One region of the Achromobacter sp. CF-sbj1-Ac2-l genome, then DNA from elsewhere that is predicted to be linked to it. Evidence: predicted binding sites of a transcription regulator. Region 1 holds the regulator's gene; the other holds the start of a gene.
What was found. Region 1 encodes FliA, which starts transcription of late flagellar genes. Its sites were predicted from a motif close to CTAAAGTTTNNNNNNNNNNNGCCGNTA; they were not measured.

Region 1 (11,439 bases):
CCGCCGGCGCTGGGGGACTCCCGGGGGAGCATGGACAGATTCGAACAGTACCGCGTCTTCGCGCAGGTGGCGGAGATGGGCAGCTTCATCAAGGCGGCCAACGCGCTGGAGCTGCCGCGCGCCTCGGTCTCGGCCGCCGTGCAGCAGCTCGAGGCCCAGTTGGGCGCGCGGCTGCTGCACCGGACCACACGCCAGGTGCGCCTGACCGCCGATGGCGCCCAGTTGCTGGAACGGGTGCGGCCCCTGCTGGCCGAGGTCGAGGATATCGACCATCTGTTCCAGCAGAGCCAGCGCCAGGTGTCCGGACGGCTCAACGTCGACGTGCCCAGCCGCATTGCGCGCCGCCTGGTGGCGCCCGCCTTGCCGGGCCTGCTGCGGCGCCATCCCCGGCTGCAACTGGCGTTGGGTTCGAGCGACCGCGCCATCGACCTGATCCAGGAAGGCGTCGATTGCGCGGTGCGCATCGGCGCGCTGCATGACAGCAGCCTGGTGTCACGGCCATTGGGCAGCATCGCCCTGATCAACTGCGCCAGCCCCGCCTACCTGCGCGAGCAGGGCGTGCCGCGGGCGCCGGACGCGCTACCAGCGGAGCACTGGATGGTGGGCTACGCCTCGCCGACCACGGGCCGCGAACTGCCCTGGGAGGTGGCGCACGGCGATGGCGGCCGCCAGGTCCTCGCGGTGCCCAGTCGGGTAGTGGTGAACAACGCTGAAAGCTATATCGCCTGCTGCCTGGCGGGCCTCGGGCTGATCCAGATTCCGCGCTTCGACGTGCAGGGCCTGCTGGATGCCGGCGAACTGGTGGAAGTCATGCCGGCGCATCGCGCCGCGCCCATGCCGGTGACGCTGCTCTATCCGCACCGGCGGCAGCGTTCACGCCGGCTGGCGGTCTTTCTGGAATGGTTCGAGGAATTGATGCGCGGGCACCTGGAGGCCTGACGGCCTCTGGCGAAGACGGGAAAAAGCGGAAGGGAGAGGCGCGGCCGCGCGCGCCGGGGCGGTTACGCCTGGGTATTGATGCGGGTGCCGATCTTGCCGTCGATGGCGACCACCGGCAGCGACTGCATCAGCGTGGCGACGGTGTCGGCCTGGGCGTTGATGGCCTTCTTGGTGACGCGGGCCTGGACTTCCTGCATCAGTTGCGCGTCGCGCATGGCCAGGCCGGTGTTCACGGTGTTGCTGATGGAAAGATCCATGGCGGGTGTCCTGTGGAAGGCTGTCCGGGCCGAAGCCCGGGGTTCAGCGATTATCGCAAAGTTTGCGGCATCGCGGCAGAATTTTCCGGCGTCGGCGTCGGCGTCAAGGCTGCGGCGGGCATTCCTTGACCGCACCCCAACCCTGGTTGGGGCCGCAATATTGCTTGCGCGCGGCCCAGGCGCAATCGGGGCGGTCGAAAAAGCCCAGGGTGGCGCAGCGCGCCAGCTCGGTTTTCAGGCTGTCGAGCCAGGCCAGCGGATTCTCGGCGGGAATCTCGGTGATCCGCAGCGTCGGCTTGGGCGCGCCGGGCGCGGCCGCCGGCGCGGGGTCGCGGGCCGCGGCCGGCATGGCATTGCCGCCAGCGGCGCTGGCGGGGCGCGCGACCGGACCGTCGGTGGGGGCCTCCGGCGCGGTCGTTTCCGGGGCGTCCTCCTGGGGCGCGCCGTGCGGCGCCTGTTCCGGGGAGGGCGGCGGCTCGGTTTCTTTGGGGGGCGTGGCGGCGCCGTCGCCGCTGTGCCGGTCGGTCGGGGCGGCGGCGGGGCTCGCCGGTTCCTGGCCCGCGCTCGGCGGCGCATCGAGCGGCACCCGCACCGGCCCGGCGGCGTTCACGCCGGTGCGCGCGGCATTCGGCGTGCTCCACGACACCACCAGCAACACCAGCGCGCCATAGATCGCCAGCGTGTAGAGGACGGTCAGGGTGGCGTAGCCCACGCGCTTGCCGGTGATCGGGGTGGCGTCCTCGCGGCCGATCAGGCTGCGCCAGCGCACCAGGGCGGCGCCGGGCGCGCTGATCAGCGCCCAGCCCAGCCGCTTGAACAGGCTGGGCCGCGGGATCGAGGCCTGCACCTGCGCCGCCAGCAGCTCGCGCAAGGCGCGGTTCTCGTCGCGCAGGCGCTGGGTGTGCGGATCCACCGGCGCCTGGTCGTCTGGATCCGTGGTGCCGTCATGCCGCGTAGCGAGTGGATCGGGAGGCGTGGTGGTCATGTTACGAAAAATATAGATACAAAAACGTGCGACGGCAATTATGAGGGGGCGTTGTGGGTCTCAAAAAAGCGAGAAGGTGGCAAAAAGCCACCTTCCACACCCGCTTGATCAGGCAAGGCGAGCCCTTCACCCGGAGGAATGCAGCCTTCAGCGGCGCAGTCCGGGCTTGGGTAGTTTCACCAGATTGACGACCTGGTTGCCGGCGAACACGAGGCAGGTCAATGCCTCACTCACATAGCCTCCCCGGTCGTCGGCATAGGACTTGTCGCAGATCAATTGCGTATTGCCGAACGCGAAGTTCGTGTAACCGCACAGCCAGGCGGACTTCTCTGGTGCGGCGGCCTCCGTCGCGGCACATTGCGTCAACGGTGGAAAGCCGGCAGTCAGTTGCCGGTCGTGTTCACGCCAATTGTCCGGCAGGCGCAAGAGCTTGGGCCGAGCGTCCGATCCGCCCTTGTCGACGATTCCGGCGGCCGTCAGCGTCAGATAGCTGAGCTGCTTGTGAATGGCGGAGAGATACAGGGTCGAAAGCAGAGGCGGGATCAGCAACAGGACGGCGAATCCGCTGGCCGACATCGGTTTGCGGCCGCCGTGTGCGTCCCGCCTGCAACGCCAGGCGAATGCAATGCCGGGCAACAAGGCGCCCAGAAAGGAAAAGCCGACCACGCCCGTGACAAGGTACAGGCTGTCGGGTTCTTTCGCGTACGCCCGGCTCACCAGATACAGGGGCAGCAACAGCAGGTAAAGCGCCAGCAGCGCAATCAGAAAAAACCACCCACCGGAAAGAACCGCCTGAACGCGCCGGACGCTGTCATTGCGGGGCGGGATGAGCGGGGTGGGAGGACGGCTCCAGGCGGCCAGTCCGACGGGCAGGGCCAGTGTGGCGTAGATCAGATGGAAGGCCCAGCCTGGCAGGGTCGCCGTCAGCTGGATCGCGGCGAAACTTCCTCCCGCCGCGCACAGGCATACCCCGATCCAGGCATACACCAGCCGGACGGGAACGCCGCCCGGTTGGTACAGCGATGCGCTCGCGGCGACCAGCAGCGAAGGGAACGCCAGGCTCAACAGCCATAACAGCCACACCAGTCCGCCCAGGAGCAGCAAGGCGCCCAGGCCTGCCGTGCTGCTGATCGCGGACATCAGCAGGGCCGGGTAATGCAGATTCTGCAGGTGGAACCAGAGCAACAGGATGGGCGGGCAGAAGGCCAGCGGCAGCAGCCACGGCGAGCATTGCGATACGGTCTTGAGCATGCGTGCCAGCAGGCGTGGCGTTGTTGCCCGGGCAGGGGCGGGCGAGGCGGCGGACGGCTGCGCGACAGGGGAGGCGGGGTGCTGCGACGGTTGGCGGGGAGCGGACGGCCGGGGCGCGGGCGCCATGGCGGTCTCGGGGCTGCCAGGACCGCGGCCAGCCGTCAGGTGCGCTTCGAGCTTCTGGCTCAATTGATGCACGCTCACCGCGGGGGCGATCCAGAGCACCAGCAGGAGAAAGCAGATGGCAAAAGCCATCCATTGTCCCTCGTGCATCGTGTCCCAGGTCCACCGCTCGTAGCCCGGCACGGCGGTCAGGCAGATGTAGACAAGCGTGCACAGGATGACCTGCAGCAAGAGGATGAACGCGGCATTGCCGTGTTCCCTCAGGTGGCGATAAGAAGTGACGTACTCATCGACCCAGCGTTGGGACGGGTCGCTCGCACCGGCCCGCTTGCGCGCGAGCGCCCGGGCATATTCAACCACCGGGACGCGTCCCAAGGACGCGGCCTTGATGCGACGGCGCTGCGCCAGGCAGAATGCACCGGCGATGAGCAAGGCAATGAATGGCAGGCCGGGCCAGCCGTCGCAGAAATGCCGGGCCAGGGCCAATGCGATGGTCGCGCAGAGCAGCCCCGTGGTAATCGTGGACGGCGACAATCGGCGCGGCTTGCGCAGGCCATTGGCTTCCAGTGAACGCGTGGCATGGAACACCAGGATGGGGAGCGAAGCGACATAGGCAAAAGCGAAGCCTGCCCCTGCCCACACCAGCAATTCCGGCATGCCGAGGTCCTTGAACGGAGTCGGCCCGGCCAGGTCCCCCGCTGGCGGTAGGATCGGTGAGAAGAACCCTTTCGTGGTCAGCTGCAACCAGCGCAGGAACAGCATGCCGGTCAAGGTCGGAAGCAGATAGCGGACCGCATAGTTCTCCCACCAGCGGTTGTCGCGCGGGGGTGTGGGTTCTGGCATGTTCAGGGGACTCGACGGCGGGAGAATGGGAGGGCACAAATGCAAACAAGCCGGCTTGCGCCGGCTTGTTGTGCGACCAGGTGCGAAGGACCTGGTGCGTGAGGCGGGCGGGACAGGCCTTGCGGCCTGCCTCGCCCAACCGTCAGGCGTTGCGGCGTGATTAACGCAGCAGCGACAGAACGGTTTGCGGCACTTGGTTGGCTTGCGCCAGAACCGAGGTGCCAGCCTGTTGCAGGATCTGAGCCTTCGACATGTTCGACACTTCCGTGGCGTAGTCCGCGTCTTGAATACGCGAGCGGGCCGACGACAGGTTGTTCACGACGTTGTTCAGGTTGGCGATGGTCGATTCCAGGCGGTTTTGCACAGCGCCCAGTTCGCCCGTCAGCTTGTCCAGCTTGGTGAAGGCGGAGTCCAGCGTCTTGAGCGGGTCGGTGGTCTTGTCGCCCTTGCTGGTGGTTTCGAACGTCATCTTGCCGGCGCTGTTGACGAACAGCTGCTTGCCGATGCTGTCGGCGTTGGGGTCCACGCCGGTGGCGCCTGCCGAGGTGAACGTGTTGCCGCCCGCGATGGCCTGGATCTTGCCCGAGATCTGGTCGAATTCGAAGCGTTGAACCGTCTTGGACGTCGTCGACAGTTCCTGCTTGTCGTTGACGTACAGGTCCAGGGTGCCTTGCTGCACCAGGCCGGCGTCGTCCACCGTGACGGTTGCGGCCAGCACGCCCGAGCCCATGGTAACGGTAGCGGACTTGCCAGTGGCCAGGCCGTCGATCTTGCTGAGCACTTCGGCGGTGGTGGCGGTCGTCTGGAACGTGATGTTAGCGGCCGCTTGGCTCTTGTACGTCGTGCCGTTGACACTCAGTTCGACGCCAGCCGGGGTGCCGGCGGTGCCCATGAAGGTCGTCAGATTGGTCACGTTCGCCTGGGCCCAGGCACTGCCGTTGTCGGTGGTCGACAGGTTGCCGGCGGTGTCCCAATACAGCGCATTGCCATTGGCATCGGCGATCTTGCCGTCGGAGGCGATCTGGATGCTGACTTCTTGCGTGTTGTTCTTGTACGTGGCGGTGGCCGGCGTGGAGCCGATCTTGCTCGTGATCGCCGTGGCGACGTTGGCGCCCGTGTCCACCTTGTTGTAGGTGAAGTTGCCGGCGGCGGCGTCGTACTTGTAGGTGACGTCGTCGGCGGCGGTGGCGCCTTCGACCACAACGGTGTTGCCGTCGCTCAGCTTGCCCAGCACGTCAGCGGCCGAAGCGCTGGTGTTCTTGGTGGTGACGTCGTACTGGTTGGGCAGGGGACCAGCGGCGACGTTCGGGCCGGTCAGGTCGTTGACGTTGGCGGCGCGGTTTTGCACCACGCCCTTGCCGTTGACGTTGAAGCCGTCCAGGCCCAGCGTCTTGACGCTGATTTCCGACAGGTTCAGGGTGATGGTTTCACCGTCGTTGGCGCCGACTTGCAGGGTCAGCGGCTTGGCCGAACCCGACAGGACCTTCACGCCGTTGAAGTCGGTTTGTTGCGAGATGCGGTCGATGTCGGCCAGACGCTGGTTGATTTCGTCTTGCATCGAATCCAGCTGCTCTTGCGAGTAGCTGCCGTTACCAGCCTGCACGGCCAGTTCGCGGACACGCTGCAGGTGGGTATTGACTTCGGAGGCGGCGCCTTCCGTCGTCTGGGCCAGCGAGATACCGTCGTTGGCGTTACGAGCGGCTTGGGTCAGGCCCTTGACGTTCGCGGTGAAGCGGTTGGCAATGGCCATGCCGGCGGCGTCGTCCTTGGCGCTGTTGATGCGCAGGCCCGACGACAGGCGTTCGATGGCGGTACCCAGGGCGGACTGGGACTTGTTCAGGTTGTTCTGGGCAACCAGCGACAAGTAGTTGGTGTTAATGACTGCAGCCATGTTTAGGCTCCCAAGAGAGAAAGGCTTCTTCAAACCGGGCAGCTAGGCCGCCCAACTGTGTAACGGGAATACGCATTTTTGATGCGATAGTTCTTCCGTTGCCAGGATTACGGCGCCCCAGGATCGTTCTTTAGGGCAAAACTCAAGAATTCTCAAATTTTTCGGGGGCCGGGCCTGACGAAGCCTCGATCGTCAGTGCAGGACCGCCATTTTTTGCAGATTGGCCAGGACTTGCTTGAGCAGATCCTGGGCGATCGCGTCCAGGTTGGTCGCGTTCTTCACGGATTGGCCGCTGGGATGCCGCAGCTTGTTGGCGGCCAGCGCGGTGCGCAACTGATTGCGCAGCGTGACCAGGGTCTGCTTGCCGTCCAGCCGGCCCATGACGAATTTGATGATCTCGTCGGTGGGCGGATTCAATGTCTGGTGCCACAGGTTGTACGCCCCCAGTTGCGTTTGCTGCGTCGCAAGCAGGGTGGCCAGTCCGGGGATGAGCCGGGGCTTGGCGGATATCTTGTCCTGGTACGGGGCCGGCTCCAGTCGATACTGCAAGGCGCCCATATTGAGCAGCGTCACCAGGTGTACATAGATGGTCGTGTCCAGATCCTCTTCGCTGAGTCCGGCGGCATGGGGGCGAACCAGGCTGCGTAATTCGGAAAAAGGAACGGTGGCCGGCCACGCCAGGCGCAGGCGGTCGACCAGCGCGATGAGGCCGGGATCGGACGTCGTCAAGGTTTTTCCCGTGCGACCTTGGTAACGGTGCTCGTCCTGGGGCGCGTCCGCGGCGCCGGAGGGCGCCAGGTCCAGCAGCGCCGTGAAATGCATATCGGCAAATCCGCTGGCTTCGGGTTGTTCCAGCGCGTTGGCCGCTTGTTCGGCATGGACCAGCAGGCTGCGTCGGAATTGGCGCCCGATCGCGATATCCAGAAATTGCTCGCGCACAGCACGGTCGAACCCTTGCGATACCTGTTGATGGTGCGCGGCAACGTGGTTGCCGTAGTTGGTCGATATCGACGTTTCCGGCATTGCATCAGCCAGATAGGCCAGGCCGTGTTGCTGTGCCTGGGCAACGAACTCCAGGAAGTAGCAGGGCGAATTTACCGCTTCCAGGTACTCGTGCTGTAGATAATGGTTGGGTTGTGAGCGCAAATGTTGGGCAAGGTGGCGTATCGCAATCGCTTGCGCATTGGATTCAGCTGTGCCGTGCTCCAGCATGGAGAGTATTTCCCGCGCTTTGGTCAGCTTTTCTGCGCTGGTGCTGGCGCCGAACGTGCCCAGCACGAGCGCGTCGCGCACCACCTCCGAGACTTTCCAACCGGGATAAGTGTTGTAGCTGATATACGCTACGCCGGCCGGCGCCAGATTCTCGCGGCAGACTCGCATTAGCCCCTCGCGAACCTCCGCGGGAATCCAACTGTAGACGCCGTGCGTGATGATGTAGTCGAACTGGCCGAAATCCGGGGTGATGTCTGTCAGGCTCATGGCGAGCAACTCGATATTGCGCAGCCCGAGCCGCTCGATGACCTGGCGGCCTTCCGACACCTGTGCCGAGGATAGGTCCACGCCGACGATTTTTGCGTCGGGGTGGGCAGCCGCGAAAGGCAGGAGATTGCCGCCCGCCGCGCATCCGATTTCCAGGACGCGCGCCTGATCGAGCGGCGGCGCCGCGTGTCCGAACAGATGGGCTACCGCCCGCAGTTGGCCTGGCGCGCTATGGGAGATGGCGTTTGAAACATAGGGCGTTTCGTCGTAGGCGTTGGAAATCGCCTGGTTCAACAGATCGGGTTCGGTCATCTTGGAGTCCGTGTCGAGGCGGCCGCAACTTTGGCCGCTTGGTCGCGCGCGTAGGCAAAGGCATTGTGCAGGCGACAGCCTATCAGCCGATGGTGGATGCGGAAGGCTTGAAAAAGGGCGGAAAGAGCCCGGGTTTCGTCGGGTGGGAGGCCGATACAGACTGGTCCCGGATTTGTGCGGACCACATCGGCACGAACGTGCGCGGCTTCAGATGATCTGCGCGATCTGCCCTTCCTGGGGCAGGTCCTGCCAGGCCTGTTCGCGCAGCTTGGCGCGGATGCGGGCGGTGGCCTGCGAGCGCAACTGGCAGACGCGGGCCTCGGTCACGTTCATGATCGCGCCGATTTCCTTCAGGTTCAGGCCTTGCTCGTAGCACAACGACAACAACAGCTTCTCGCGGTCGGGCAGCGAGTCGATGGCGTGGATCAGCGCCTGGCGGAAATCGCCGGCCAGCAGGGAATCGAGCGGATTGCCGCTGGCCGCGCCGTGGTTCAGCGTGGCGGTCCAGTCGGACTGGCCGGAGCCCGAGCCCGTATCGGGTTCGGTCGCGAAATCCTCGTAGTGAACGATCTGCACACCCTGCGCGTCGTGCAGAAGCGTCTGATATTCGTTCAGCGGGATCTCCATCTGCTGGGCGATCTCGGCTTCCGTGGGCGCGCGCATCAGTCGCTGTTCCAGCGACTGGATGGCCTGTTCGATCTTGCGTGCCTTGGCGCGCACGCTGCGCGGCAGCCAGTCCTGGCCACGCAGTTCGTCGAGCATGGCGCCGCGGATGCGGGTGGTGGCGTAGGTCTCGAACTGGGCGTCGGCGGTCTCCTGGTAGCGGCGCACCGCATCCAAGAGGCCGATCATGCCGGCCTGGATCAGGTCGTCGAGTTCGACGCTGGCCGGCAGCCGGGCGAGCAATTGCAGGGCCAGCTTCCGCACTAGCGGGGCATATTCGACCAAGCTGTCATCTGCGTGGGGCATTGCGGGAGTGTCAGGCGGTGTCCATCGTGACGCATTGTCGGTTGTTGTCAATTTGCGACATTGTCGACAAACGCGCGGCTACGCTAAAGCTAGCAATATTTTGTGATCGAAAGGTGTCATTGTCGGCAAAAGCCGGTATTTCATTCCTTAAAGCACGCAACGTTTTGAATGCTTATTTGCCAAATTGACGTACATTTGTCAGGACTTTCTATGTCAAGGTGTATCTAAAGTCTCAAGTTGCGCGATATCAACAAAGATTTGTCATATAAGTCATAGAAAATGACATGACCTGTGGTAAATTTTACTTAAATTGCGAACAAATGATACATTTCGCATTAAAACAGGATGCAGCGGACACTGTGCAACAAACGTTGCCATTGTCCTTGGTTATCAAGCCCCTTCGGTGGGATAGGGAATAGGGAGTCGGGCGTGCAACAAGTCGAAAATTCTTTGCTGGCAGATATCCGTGAGGTGAATCTGTCCTACCTGCTTCTCGCGCAGCGCATGCTGCGCGATGACTATGCTGCATCGATGTTCCGTCTGGGTTTCAGCAACGAGGTTGCCGATATCCTGATGCGTCTTTCTCCGGCTCAGCTGGTGAAGCTGGCCAGCTCCAGTTCGCTCCTGTGCCGTTTCCGTTTCGACGACTACAGCCTGCTGTCGGCCCTGACCCACGACGTGCTGGGCGGTGCGCTGCAGCAAGCGCACGCGACGATCCTGCTGGCCAAGCAACCTGTTGAAGAACTGGCCTGACGGCCTGTCGATTCCCACTCGGACACGCGTAATGGCCACCAAGAGCGTTTCGCAGGAAGCGGATGACATCCTGCTAGCCAGCTCCATGATCACTCTGGGCGCGCGGCTGCAGGTGTTGGAGGCTGAAACCAGCCTCAGCCATGACCGCCTGGCACGTCTGTACCGCGAAATCCGCGGTTGCTCGCCACCGAAGGGCATGCTGCCTTTTTCGGTCGACTGGTTCATGACCTGGTTGCCGAACATCCATTCCTCGCTGTTCTACAACGTGTATTCGTTCCTGAACACGCGCACCAGCAGCAAGGGCATCCGCGCCATCATCGACGCGTACCGCCTCTATCTCGAGAACGCCGGCGTGGACAACGCCGAATCCGCCGAGCCCGTGCTGAGCTTCACCCGGGCCTGGATGCTGGTGCGGTTCTTCGATAGCGGCATGCTGCAGCTTTCCGCCTGCCGCCAGTGTGGCGGGCATTTCATTGCGCACGCGCATGATCCGCAGTCGGATTTCGTGTGCGCAATCTGCCGTCCGCCACCCCGGGCCGGCAAGACCCGTGCCGCCGCCAAGGCGCGCGCGGGCAGCCGATCCGTGCCAGCCGTAGACGCCGCCCGTTCCTGAGCGGCGCGTCCAAATACATCAAAAGCCCTGGAAAACTCCCCGTAACCCGCCTTTTTGGGACGGGGGGAACAGGGGATCATTGACGCCGGTTTTAGACTTCGTTGGCAGGGGCCTGATGTGTTGATTGTTATCGGTTTTCTAGTGGTGATCGTGTCGGTCATCGGCAGCTTCGTAGCGCTGGGCGGCCACATGGGCGCGCTTTACCAGCCGTTCGAGTTGACGCTGATCTTCGGCGCGGCCTTCGGCGCCTTCCTGGCCGGCAACAGCAAGAAATCGCTGATGCTCGTGAAGAAGGCGCTGCCCGACACGCTGAAAAGCTCGCGCTACGGCAAGGACGTCTACATGGAGCTCATGGCGCTCCTGTACGTGCTGCTGAACAAGGCGCGCCGCGAAGGCCTGATGGCGATCGAATCGCACATCGAGGATCCTGCCTCCAGTCCGATCTTCAGCGAGTATCCGCGCATCGCCAAGGACGAGAAGCTCATGGAGTTCATCACGGACTACCTGCGCATCATGATCAGCGGCAACATGAGCTCGTTCGAGATCGAAACGCTCATGGACGAGGAAATCGAAACCTACCGCCACGAGCGCGAAGTGCCTGCCAGCATGATCCGGCAGATGGCCGACGGCCTGCCCGCGTTCGGTATCGTGGCCGCGGTGCTGGGCGTGATCAAGGCACTGGCCGCCGTGGATCAGCCGCCCGCCATTCTCGGCGACCTGATTTCCAAGGCCATGGTGGGCACCTTCCTGGGCATTCTGCTTGCCTACGGCTTCGTCGGTCCGCTGGCCTCGCGCATCGAGCGCCGCACGGACGAGGCCATGAAGGTGCTGGAATGTATCAAGACCACGCTGCTGGCCAGCATGAACGGCTACCCGCCGCAGCTCGCGGTCGAATTCGGCCGCAAGGTGCTGTATTCGTCGGTGCGGCCGACTTTCGGTGAGCTGGAAGAGCACGTCCGGCAGACCAAGTCCACTGCCAAGGCCTGACGGAGCGAGCCATGAGCACGGTAAACAACCACCGTGT
Region 2 (11,439 bases), 2.3 Mb from region 1:
TCCTGCGCCCCGGTGCACCACCTGGGCAAGACCCTGATCCTGTTCCGCCCGCTGGCCGGCAACATCAAACCGCCCGTGCTGGCCGCCCTCGAGCCGGAACGTCCCGCCAAGCGCCGCGCCTCCGAGCCGCATACGCCCAAGAAGCTCGCCGCCGAAGGCAAGACCCTGGCCAAGCGTCCGCGCCGCTCCGAAACCGAAGAGCCCAAGCCGAAGACGCGCTTCGTGCCGCAGGACCAGCTCAACAAGAACGGCAAGCCGATGCGCCCCAGCAACAAGAAGACCGCCTCCGGCAGCCACGGCATCCCGCGCCGCGCCGGCAGCGCGCTGAGCCTGCGCGCCGGAGCACGCAGCGGCACCAGCCGCAAGTCGTCGCCCAAAAGGTAATCCGGGCAGTTCCGCCGGGCACAAAAACGGGCGCTTTACGCGCCCGATCCACCATAGCGTTCCGCAGTGTTGCCGTGCCGGATACCCGGTGCGGGCTATGGTGCTTTGCTGATTTTACCGCTCAGAGCCAGCGTCAGATGTAACGCACGCTCAATACTTCATACTCGCGAACACCGGCCGGGGCCTTGACCTCGACCACGTCGCCTTCGCTCTTGCCGATCAGCGCGCGGGCCACGGGGCTCGACACGGAGATCAGGTTCGACTTGATGTCGGCTTCAACGTCGCCGACGATCTGGTACGTCACACGATCGCCCGAATCCAGGTCCTCGATGTCGACGGTGGCACCGAACACGGCGCGACCTTCGGCCTCGAGCGAAGTCGGGTCGATCAGGTGGGCATTGGAAAGCGTGCCCTCAAGCTCGGCGATCCGGCCCTCGATGAAACCCTGGCGCTCGCGAGCCGCATCGTATTCGGCGTTCTCCGACAGATCGCCCTGCGCGCGCGCTTCGGCGATAGCGTTGATGACGGCGGGACGTTCCACGGTTTTCAGCCGCTGGAGCTCTTCTTGCAAGCGCTCGGCCCCGCGCACGGTCAAAGGAATGGCAGACATGTCGTTTCCCAAACAAAAGTAGAAAACGCCCCCGACGGAGCGTTCTCGGTGTGAAGGTCTTGGACCTGACGCATGGGGCGCCGTCGGAAGCGGACTCGTGACGGGCATCGCCAGGAACGGAACGGCCAGGGGCGGGCAAAGCTGAACCCGATGGATCCCCTTGCGCCCGCTCGGGCCGGCCCGCCGGACGAATGCGGCAAGCTGCGACCAAAACAAAACCCCGGCTCGGGTCGGAACCGGGGCAATCAAGGTCATATTGTGGTCAAAGTCCGCCGGAATTGCAAGCCACCGGAGAAACCGGCTTTTTCGGCGCATTTCGCCGCCGTAACCCGCTAAAACCCGTCGTTTCCCGGATCGGCGCCGGCGTTGCACAAAAGATACTCAACAGTAAGGACAAACCCGACCACGGCGAGGTTTATGTAAAAACGCGATGTGGTGCTCAATAAAAAAGGTATAACCGACAAACTGGCCCATTAATAACAATTAAATACATGCCGGTATTAGCCGGCATTTTCCTGTTTCAAGCGAAGGGATACGCGAGCCGCCCATGTCGGCCACGCGTAAAGCGATTGATTGTGCGTGTTGCAGGTTGGGCGGACGCATCGCAGTCATCCGGCGCGACGTTCGTCCCTCTGCCGCAGCGCCGGTGGGCACAGGATCCACGCCTGCGGTGGAGCGCGTTCAAGAACGGGAGCTCCCATGCTGGAAAAATTGAAAGTCCGTACGGGCATGATGCTGGTGTTGGCCTGCTTTGTGATTACCCTGGCGCTGGCTTGCGGCTTGAGCTGGATGAACGCCGAAAACAGCATGCACGAAATCGAGGACCTGAATAATGTGGCCGTGCATCAGGTCGATCCGCTCTATGAATCCAATGCCGCGCTACTGCGCGCCCGGCTGTCGCTGGGCACGGGCATCGCCGACCTGCAGTCCGGCGCCAACGACCAGGCGGACAGCGCGCAAGCCGCCGCCGCCGAACAGCTCAAACTGGCGCGCGAGCGCTTCGACCGCTACATGGCGGTGCCCAAGAGCGAGCGCGGCCAGGAGCTGGCGCGGGTCCTGCAGGGCCGCTTCAACGCCTACGCCGCCGCGCTGGGCGAACTGGACGCGGCGCTCAAGGAGCGCTCGGTCGCGCGCTACCAGCAGAACGAAGCGCGGGTGCGCCAGGCTGACGCTGACTTCGCCAAGGACATGCAGGTGTTCCTGGCGCGGGTCCAGGAACGCAGCGACAGCGTGCTGGAAAGGTCGCAGAGCACCTATTCGACCGCCCGCATCTCGGCCATCGCCCTGCTGTCGGTGGCGCTGCTGCTGGCGGTGCTGTGCTGGGCCTTCATCCGCCGCGGCGTGCTGCTGCCGCTGCAGGACGCCGGCCGGCATTTCGACCGGATCGCCGCGGGCGACCTGACCCAGCGGGTCGACGCCCGCTCCAACAATGAGATCGGCACGCTGTTTTCCGCGGTGCGGCGCATGCAGGACGGCTTGACCCGCACGGTGACCACGGTGCGTCAGGGGGTCGAGGAGATCAATGTCGGCGCGGCCGAGATCGCCGCCGGCAATGCCAATCTGTCGACCCGCACCGAGCAGCAGGCAGCCGCGCTTGAAGAGACCGCCTCGACGATGGAAGAGCTGGCCGCCACCGTCAAGCAGAATGCCGACAACGCCGCCCAGGCCAACCAACTGGCGGCGGTGAGCATGGAGGTGGCGCAGCGCGGCGGCCAGACGGTCGGCCAGGTGGTGGCCACCATGCAGGGCATTTCCGAGAGTTCGCGGCGCATCGCCGACATCGTATCGGTGATCGACGGCATTGCCTTCCAGACCAATATCCTGGCGCTGAATGCCGCCGTGGAGGCAGCCCGTGCCGGGGAACAGGGCAAGGGTTTCGCCGTGGTGGCGGGCGAGGTGCGCACCCTGGCGCAGCGCGCGGCGCAGGCGGCCAAGGAGATCAAGGTCCTGATCGAGACCTCGGTCGATACGGTCGCGGCCGGCTCATCGCAGGTCGCGGCCGCCGGCCAGACCATGGACGAAATCGTGACCTCGGTGCAGCGCGTGGCCGACATCATGGGTGAGATCTCGGCGGCCTCGGCGCAACAGGCCGGCGGCATCGACCAGGTCAGCCTGGCGGTCTCGCAGATGGACGAGGTGACGCAGCAGAACGCCGCGCTGGTGGAGCAGGCCTCGGCGGCCGCGTCGGCGATGGAGGATCAGGCCAGGCGCCTGGCGGAGGCGACCGCGGTCTTCAAGACCCAGTCGGGCCAGGTGATCGAGGCGGCCCCGGTGCAGGTGGGCGGCCGGACGCCGGCGTCGCGGCTGTCGCGTTCCTGAGCGGCGCCGGCCTGTCGCGCCCGGCCAGCGGAGCTGCCGCCTCGCGGCCGGCCGCCGCGGGCCGGGCGCGGCGCCCGAGGGACGGGCGCCAGGCAGGGCAACCGCCCCGCCCTATTTCTTGCGGCGCAGCAACGCGTACAGGATGATGGCGCCGAAGGTCGCGGTGCCGATGCCGCCCAACGTGAAGTTGCCCAGCTTGACGGTGAAATCGCCCGCGCCCAGCACCAGCGTGACCGCGGCCACGATCAGGTTGCGGTTGTCGCTGAAGTCGACCTGATTGACCACCCAGATGCGGGCCCCGGCAATGGCGATCAGGCCGAAGACCACCACCGACATGCCGCCCAGCACGGGCGCGGGAATGGTCTGGATCAGGGCGCCGAACTTGGGCGAGAAGCCCAGCACAATGGCGATCAGCGCGGCGATCACGAACACCAGCGTCGAATAGATGCGGGTCACCGCCATCACGCCGATGTTTTCGGCGTAGGTGGTGACGCCGGTGCCGCCGACGGCGCCCGAGACCATGGTGGCCACGCCGTCGCCGACGAAGGCGCGGCCCAGGTAGCGGTCCAGGTCCTGGCCGGTCATGGCGCTGACCGCTTTGACGTGGCCCAGGTTCTCGGCGACCAGGATGATGGCCACCGGCACGATCAGGCCCATGGCCTCGGCCTTGAACACGGGCGCGGCGAAGTGCGGCAGCCCGAACCAGGCGGCGGCCGACACGGCCGAGAAGTCGATCGGCTTGCCCAGGCCCATGCCGTTGGCGAAGATCGCGTAGACCACGCAGGCCAGGATCAGGCCGACCAGGATCAGCAGGCGCTGCACCATGCCCTTGGTGTAGACCGCAATGCCGCCCACGCACAGGATGGTGACGATTGCCATGGCGCTGTCGAAGCCCGAGGCGCCCATGGCCCCCTTGGCGGCGATAGGCGCCAGGTTCAGGCCGATCACCGCGACCACCGCGCCCGTCACCACCGGCGGCATCAGGGTGTCGATCCAGTTGGCGCCGCCGCCGGCGCGGCCGTTGGCGATCCAGACGAGAACGCCGATCAGCGTGTAGGCCAGGCCGCAGGCGATGATGGCGCCCAGCGCCACGCCGATGTTGGCGTTGGCCCCGCCGCCGGCATAGCCGGTAACCGCGATGACGCCGCCGATGAAGGCAAAGCTGGAACCCAGGTAACTGGGGACCCGGCCGCCCACGAACAGGAAGAAGATCAGGGTGCCGATGCCCGACATCAGGATGGCGACGTTGGGATCGAAGCCCATCAGCAGCGGCGCCAGCACGGTGGAGCCGAACATCGCCACCACGTGTTGCGCCCCCATGGCCACGTTCTTGGGCCAGGACAGCCGTTCGTCGGGCGCGATGATGACGCCGGGCTCGGCGTCGTCCGCCAGGCGCCAGCGCGGAAAATAGGAATTGGACATGGAATCCCCGGGAGTGATTGGTGTGAGCGGGCGCCAGTGTAAAGGGGGCCGGGAACGGGCGGCAACTTAAGTTCCCCGCCGCAATGCCGTATTAGTGGAAACCCCAGTCAATTCCCTCCCAGGAGACCTCCATGGCCATCGATTCCATCAGCGGCACCTCGCGCATCGGCAGCATGGCCGACCTGTGGGCGCAGAAGATCCAGGCCAACAAGGAAGCCAAGGATGCCAAGGCCGGCGATCCGGGCGTCAGCGTCACGCCAGACGGCAAGATCCGCGTCAACAACGCCGGCGCGATGAAGGTGGGCCAGGCCGAGGAAACCGAATCGTCCGAAAACGACGATCATTACACCCGGCAGATCAAGGAACTGCAGCGCCAGCTCAAGCGCGTCATGGAGCAAATCGAACGCGTGCGCGACAGCAACGCGTCGGCGGAGCAGAAGGCCACGCAAATGCAGGCCCTGAACGGGCAGGCGCTGCAGATCATGAACCAGATCCAGCAGGTGATGAACGAAAAGATCAAGGCGATGACCAAGGCCAACGGCGGCGTGTCCGCCACGGCCTAGGCGGCCGCCCCAGGCCCGCGCGCTCGCGCGGGTTCTCCCGAATGCCCGCCACACTGATGGCGCGCATCAAAATTTGTGATTGGACTGGCGGCGCATGCAGCCGCTAAGGTCTCCGGACAAATCGAAAAACCACGGAGACAAACCATGCATGCAATGCGCACAGCCCTTGCAGGGGCGCTGCTGGCCGCCTGCGCCGCCCCCGCCCTGGCGGGCATCGTCACGGTGATCACGTCGTTCCCGAAAGATTTGACCCAGGCCTACAAGACCGCGTTCGAGAAGGCCAACCCCGGCATCACGCTGGAGATCCTCAACAAGAACACCGTGTCCGGCATTGCCTACGTGCGCGAGACGCCGGCCGGCCAGCGCCCGGAAGTGTTCTGGGCCAGCGCCCCGGACGCCTTCGAGGTGCTGGGCCGCGACAAGCTGCTGGCCAAGTCCTCGGACGTCGCCAACAAGGACGTGCCGGACAAGATCGGCAACTACCCCATCAACGACCCGGGCGGCATGTACCTGGGCCAGGCGCTGGCCGGCTACGGCATCGTCTACAACACGCGCTACATCGCCGCGCACAAGATCCCCGCGCCGGTCGAATGGAAAGACCTGCTGGCGCCACACTGGTTCGGCCACGTCGGCATCACTTCGCCGTCGCGCTCGGGCACCATGCACCTGACGGTCGAGACCATCCTGCAGGGCGAAGGCTGGGACGACGGCTGGAACACGCTGCTGCGCATGTCGGGCAACAGCAGCGCGGTGACCGAGCGCTCGTTCGGCGTACCGGACGGCGTCAACAACGGCCAGTTCGGCGCGGGGCCGGTGATCGACTTCTTCGGCCTGTCGAGCAAGTACTCGAAGTTCCCGGTGGAATTCGTCTATCCCTCCGAGACCGCCATCGTGCCGGCCAACATCGCGCTGATCGACGGCGCCAAGAACACCGAGGAAGGCAAGAAGTTCATCGCTTTCACGCTCAGCCAGGCGGGCCAGGAACTGCTGCTGGAACCGAAGATCTCGCGCCTGCCGGTGCTGCCGTATTCGGCGCTGGGCGGCAAGGTGCCGCAGGGTTATCCGGATCCCGCCGAGATCGCGCGCCGCAGCAAGGTGCAGTTCAACGCCGACCTGTCGCAGACGCGTTACTACGTGGTGCAGTCGCTGTACGACCAGACCGTCACATTCCGCCTGAAGGAACTGCAGGCGGCGACCAAGGCGATCTACGACGCCGAGGCCAAGCTCGGCGACAAGGCCAAGAGCGGCAAGCCGGCCGAACTGCTGGCGCAGGCCCGCAAGCTGGCCTGGGCGCCGCTGGTGGACGGCAAGCAGGCCGCCGATCCCGAGTTCCTGAAGATCTTCAGCGGCAACAAGAAAGACGCCGCGGTCAACCAGCAGATCACCAAGCTGGAAGGCGAATGGAACGGCACGGCCAAGAGCAATTATGAGCAGGCCGTGAAACTGGCGCGGGAAGCCGCGGCGCTCTGAGCCCGGCTCGCGCCGGACGGGGGGCTCGCCCCGTCCGGCCGCCGCCCGCCGCGGGCGGCCTGTCCTGAACCTTTACGGGAATCTCGATGAATCTTCCGGGCCATTCACGCCTGCCCGCCGGCCCCGTGCTGGCCGCGCTCCTGGTGCTGGGTTTCCTGGCGCTGTTCCTGGCCGTGCCGGTGGGCACGGTGTTCTACAGCGCCTTCGTCAACGCCGACGGCGGCTTCACCATCGGCCACTTCGGCGCGTTCTTCAACCAGCCGCTGATGCTGGAGGCGTTCTTCAACAGCCTCTACGTGGCGGGCTGGTCGGCGCTGCTGGCCTCGCTGATCGCGGTGCCGCTGGCGTACTTCACGGTGCGCTTCGATTTCCGCGGCGCGCTCCTCATCCAGACGCTGGGGGTGCTGCCGCTGATCATGCCGCCCTTCGTCGGCGCGGTGGCGATGCAGCTCATCTTCGGCCGCTCGGGCAGCGTCAACCTGCTGCTGAACGACTGGTTCGGCTTCACCATCCCGTTCATGGAAGGCCTGAACGGCGTCATCTTCGTCGAGGCGCTGCACTACTTCCCGTTCATCCTGATGAACCTGGTGGTGGCGCTGCGCAACATCGACGGCGCCATGGAGGAAGCGGCCTTCAACCTGGGCGCGCGCGGCTTCCGGCTGTTTCGCCGCGTGATCTTCCCGCTGGCGCTGCCGGGCTACGTGGCCGGCACCTCGCTGGTGTTCGTGAAGGTATTCGACGACCTGGGCACGCCGCTGGTGCTGGGCACCACCAACATGCTGGCGCCGCAGGCCTATCTGCGCATCACGCAGGTGGGGCTGGAGGATCCGCTGGGCTACGTCATCAGCGTCATCATGATCGCCTTCTCGATCCTGGCGCTGTGGCTGTCAGCGCGCGTGCTCAAGGGCCGCGACTACTCCACGCTGCAAAAGGGCGGCAACTCGATCCAGAAGCGCAAGCTGCGCCCGGCCGAAAGCGTGCTGGCCTATGGCTGGATCATCCTGGTGCTGCTGCTGGTACTGTCGCCGCACATGGGGGTGCTGCTGCTGTCGCTGGCGAGCGTCTGGAGCTTCGCGCCGCTGCCGGACGGCTACACGCTGGCGCACTACAGCGCGGTGTTCAGCGAATCGCAGGGCATGATCGCCAACACCCTGCTCTATTGCGGCCTGGCGGCGGGCGTGGACGTGATCCTGGGCACCGCCATCGCCTACCTGATGCTGCGCACCCGGCTGCCGGCGCGCCAGTGGCTGGACTTCCTGGCGTCGGCGGCGCTGGCGATCCCGGGCATCGTGCTGGCGATCGGGCTGCTGCGCACGTTCCGCGGCGTGGAGATCCCGGGCACCGGCACGCTGCTGACCTCGTCGTGGATCATCATCATGATCGCGTACTCGGTGCGGCGGCTGCCCTACGCCTTGCGCTCGTGCGTGGCCGCGCTGCAGCAGATCAACGTATCGCTGGAGGAAGCGGCGCAATCGCTGGGCGCGACGCGCCTGCGCACCATCCGGCGGGTGGTGGTGCCGCTGATGGCCGGCGGCATGCTGGCCGGTTTCGTGACCAGCTTCGTGACCGCGGCGGTGGAGCTGTCGGCCACCATCATGCTGGTCACCAAGGACAGCCAGGCGCCGATGAGCTATGGCATCTATCTGTACATGCAGAGCGCCGCGGGCCGGGGTCCGGGCGCCGCGCTGGGCGTGCTGGCGGTGGCCGCGGTCGCCATCGGCACCTATGTCTCGCACTTGCTGGTGGAACGCGCCCAGGCGCGCCAGCGCCCGGCGCGTCACGACGAGACGGCCTGAATCAAGGGGAATCGACATGAAGAAAGTCAGCGTTGAATGCCGCAACATCCGGCTGTCGTATGGCAAGACGGAAGTGCTCAAGGACGTCAACATCCACATCGAACCGGGCGAGTTCTTCGCCCTGCTGGGGCCGTCGGGTTCGGGCAAGTCCACCCTGCTGCGCCTGATCGCGGGCTTCAACCGGCAGGACGCCGGCCAGTTGCTGGTGGATGGCAAGGACATCAGCGCCATCCCGCCATGGGACCGCAACATCGGCATGGTGTTCCAGAACTACGCGCTGTGGCCGCACATGACCGTGTGGGACAACGTGGCGTTCGGGCTGGTCGAGCGCAAGCTGCCGCGCGAGCAGATCCGCGCCAAGGTCGAGGCCGCGCTGGAGCTGGTGGGGCTGTCGCAGTACGCACGCCGCCGCCCCAACCAACTGTCCGGCGGACAGCAGCAGCGCGTGGCGCTGGCGCGCACCATCGTGATCGAACCGCAGGTGCTGCTGCTGGACGAGCCGCTGTCGAACCTGGACAAGAAGCTGCGCGTGCAGATGCGCCAGGACCTGCTGAGCCTGCAGCGGCGGCTCGGCATCACCACCATCTTCGTCACCCACGACCAGGAAGAAGCCATGACCACCGCCGACCGCATGGCGGTGCTGGACCACGGCGTGGTCCAGCAGATCGGCGCCCCCAGCACGCTGTTCGATTATCCGGTGAACCGCTTCGTGGCCAACTTCGTCGGCACCATGAACGTGCTGGAGGGCGAGGTGCGCGAGCGCACCAGCGGCAGCGTGGTGCTGGCAGTGGAAGGCGTGGGCGACCTGCACCTGCCGCTGGCGGCCGAAGCGCCCGCGGCGCAGCGGCTGGCGGCCAGCTTCCGGCCGCACACGGTGCAGATCGAAATGGCCGACGGGCTGGGCGACGCGCGCTACGTATGGCTGCCGGGCGTGGTGGAAAGCAGCGAGTTCCTGGGCGAATTCACCCGCTACCAGGTGCAGATCGGCGAACAGCGCCTGACGGCCGACCAGTCGCACCTGGCGGGGCTGTCGCCGTTCCCGGTGGGCGCGCCGGTGTCGATCGGGTTGGAGCCGACGCAAGTACGGCTGCTTGCCGCCTGAGCCCGCTTCCCCTACAAAGGCGGCATGGAAATCTATCAGATCCGCGCCTTCGTCACGGTTGCCCGCCTGGGCAACCTGACGCGGGCCGCCGAAGCGCTGTCGCTGACCCAGCCCGCCGTCACCGCGCAGATCAAGGCGCTGGAACAGAGCCTGGGCGTGGCGCTGTTCGACCGCAGCGGCGGGCGGCTGGCGCTGGCCAAGGCCGGCGAGATGCTGCTGCCCACCGCCGAATCGCTGCTGGTGCTGGGCGCGCAGTTCAAGTCCGAGGCGCAGCAACTGCAAGGCAGCCTGCAGGGCGTGGTGGAACTGGGCCTGCCCAGCGAGAAGCCCGACTTCCTGCGGCTGGGCGAGCTGGCGGCGGCCATCACGCAGCGGCTGCCGCTGATCGAACTGAAGACGCAGATCCAGCCCACCGCCGTGCTGGCCGAGCAGGTCAGCACCGGCCGGCTGCCAGCGGCGTTGACCATCGCCGCGCACCCGCCGCGCGGCGTGCTGTGGCTACCGCTGCGCAGCGTGCGGTACCGCATCGCGCTGCCGACCGAACACGCCGCCGTGCTCAAGCGCGGCGGCTGGCGCGAGGTGGCGCAATTGCCGTGGCTGGACGGTCCCGCCGGCAGCCACACCCACCTGCTATTGCGCGACATGTTCGAGCGCCACGGCCTGTCGCCGCGCATCGCCATGCAGAATGACGATCAGGCCAATCTGGAGGCGCTGGTGCGGGCCGGCGCCGGTTGCGCGCTGCTGCGCGAGGAAACCGCACTGGCCGGCGCGGCCTCGGGCGACTTCATGGTGTGGGGCCAGGCGCGGGCCGACGCCACCCTCGGCTTCATCCTGCCCTACGAACGCGCTAGCGAGCCCGCGCTGGTCGCGTTAAGCTCGGTGATTCAAGCCATCTGGAAGCCGCGCGCGCCCGTCGCGCCCGAGCCGCTCTGAGCCGGGTCGGTCCGCCACCCGCGCCCTTCCCCACCGTATCGACACCGCAATGACTGAAATCTGGTTCATCCGCCACGGCGAAACCGACTGGAACCGCCAGCGCCGCCTGCAGGGCTGGCAAGACATCCCCCTGAACGAATTCGGCCGCAACCAGGCCGGCCTGCTGGCCTCGCGCCTGCGCGAAGACGCGCGCAGCACGCCGATCGACGCCATCTACAGCAGCGACCTGCAGCGCGCCCACGCCACCGCCACGCCGGTGTCGGAACAACTGGACCTGCGCGTGCGGATCGAGCCCGGCATCCGCGAGCGCGGCTTCGGCGTGCTCGAAGGGCTGGACCTGGACCGCATCGACGTGCTGGCGCCGGAAGCGGCAGCCGCCTGGCGCAGCCGCGACCCGCTGCGCCCGCTGGACGGCGGCGAGACGCTGGGCCAGTTCCAGTCGCGCGTCATCTCCACGGTGGATGACGTGGCCAGCCGCCATGACGGCGAACGCATCCTGATGTTCACCCACGGCGGCGTGCTGGACATCATCTGGCGCCATGCCAGCGGCGTGCCGCTGAACGCGCCGCGCGACGCGGCGCTGCTGAACGTCAGCATCAACCGCGTCGGCGTGCGCGGCCGGCAGTGGGAAGTGCTGGATTGGGGCGACGTGGGCCACGTGGACACTGAAGTCGGCAACGACGTCGTGCCGTGATGGCCTGCGCCAGGGTGTCGTCCTGACGCCCTGGCCGCTGACGCCCTGCGGCTCAGCCGGCTTTGTCCGCCTTGCGCGGCTTGCGCGGCGCGTTGCGCGCCAGCCGGTCGTAGACCGCGTTGGGCAGCAGGCGCATCAGTTTCGCC

Region 2: a site for FliA is predicted at 4,801-4,827, ahead of ACUDCK_RS21730 (FlxA-like family protein). Genes of this name have one in related genera too.

Annotation. Positions count from the first base shown of each region.
Region 1 covers NZ_CP199855.1:2,451,125-2,462,563, forward strand. Annotated here, with positions in the region: gene ACUDCK_RS11190 (LysR family transcriptional regulator) at 31-939, shown strand; gene ACUDCK_RS11195 (putative motility protein) at 1,002-1,196, opposite strand; gene ACUDCK_RS11200 (hypothetical protein) at 1,300-2,181, opposite strand; gene ACUDCK_RS11205 (hypothetical protein) at 2,329-4,398, opposite strand; gene ACUDCK_RS11210 (flagellin N-terminal helical domain-containing protein) at 4,559-6,289, opposite strand; gene ACUDCK_RS11215 (class I SAM-dependent methyltransferase) at 6,482-8,080, opposite strand; gene ACUDCK_RS11220 (RNA polymerase sigma factor FliA) at 8,288-9,049, opposite strand; gene flhD (flagellar transcriptional regulator FlhD) at 9,479-9,802, shown strand; gene flhC (flagellar transcriptional regulator FlhC) at 9,834-10,415, shown strand; gene motA (flagellar motor stator protein MotA) at 10,533-11,402, shown strand; gene motB (flagellar motor protein MotB) at 11,414-11,439, shown strand, end outside.
Region 2 covers NZ_CP199855.1:4,746,155-4,757,593, forward strand. Annotated here, with positions in the region: gene ACUDCK_RS21710 (YhbY family RNA-binding protein) at 1-384, shown strand, start outside; gene greA (transcription elongation factor GreA) at 518-994, opposite strand; gene ACUDCK_RS21720 (methyl-accepting chemotaxis protein) at 1,694-3,313, shown strand; gene ACUDCK_RS21725 (solute carrier family 23 protein) at 3,425-4,735, opposite strand; gene ACUDCK_RS21730 (FlxA-like family protein) at 4,867-5,298, shown strand; gene ACUDCK_RS21735 (ABC transporter substrate-binding protein) at 5,443-6,768, shown strand; gene ACUDCK_RS21740 (ABC transporter permease) at 6,855-8,564, shown strand; gene ACUDCK_RS21745 (ABC transporter ATP-binding protein) at 8,581-9,666, shown strand; gene ACUDCK_RS21750 (LysR family transcriptional regulator) at 9,691-10,599, shown strand; gene ACUDCK_RS21755 (histidine phosphatase family protein) at 10,649-11,293, shown strand; gene ACUDCK_RS21760 (SDR family oxidoreductase) at 11,346-11,439, opposite strand, start outside.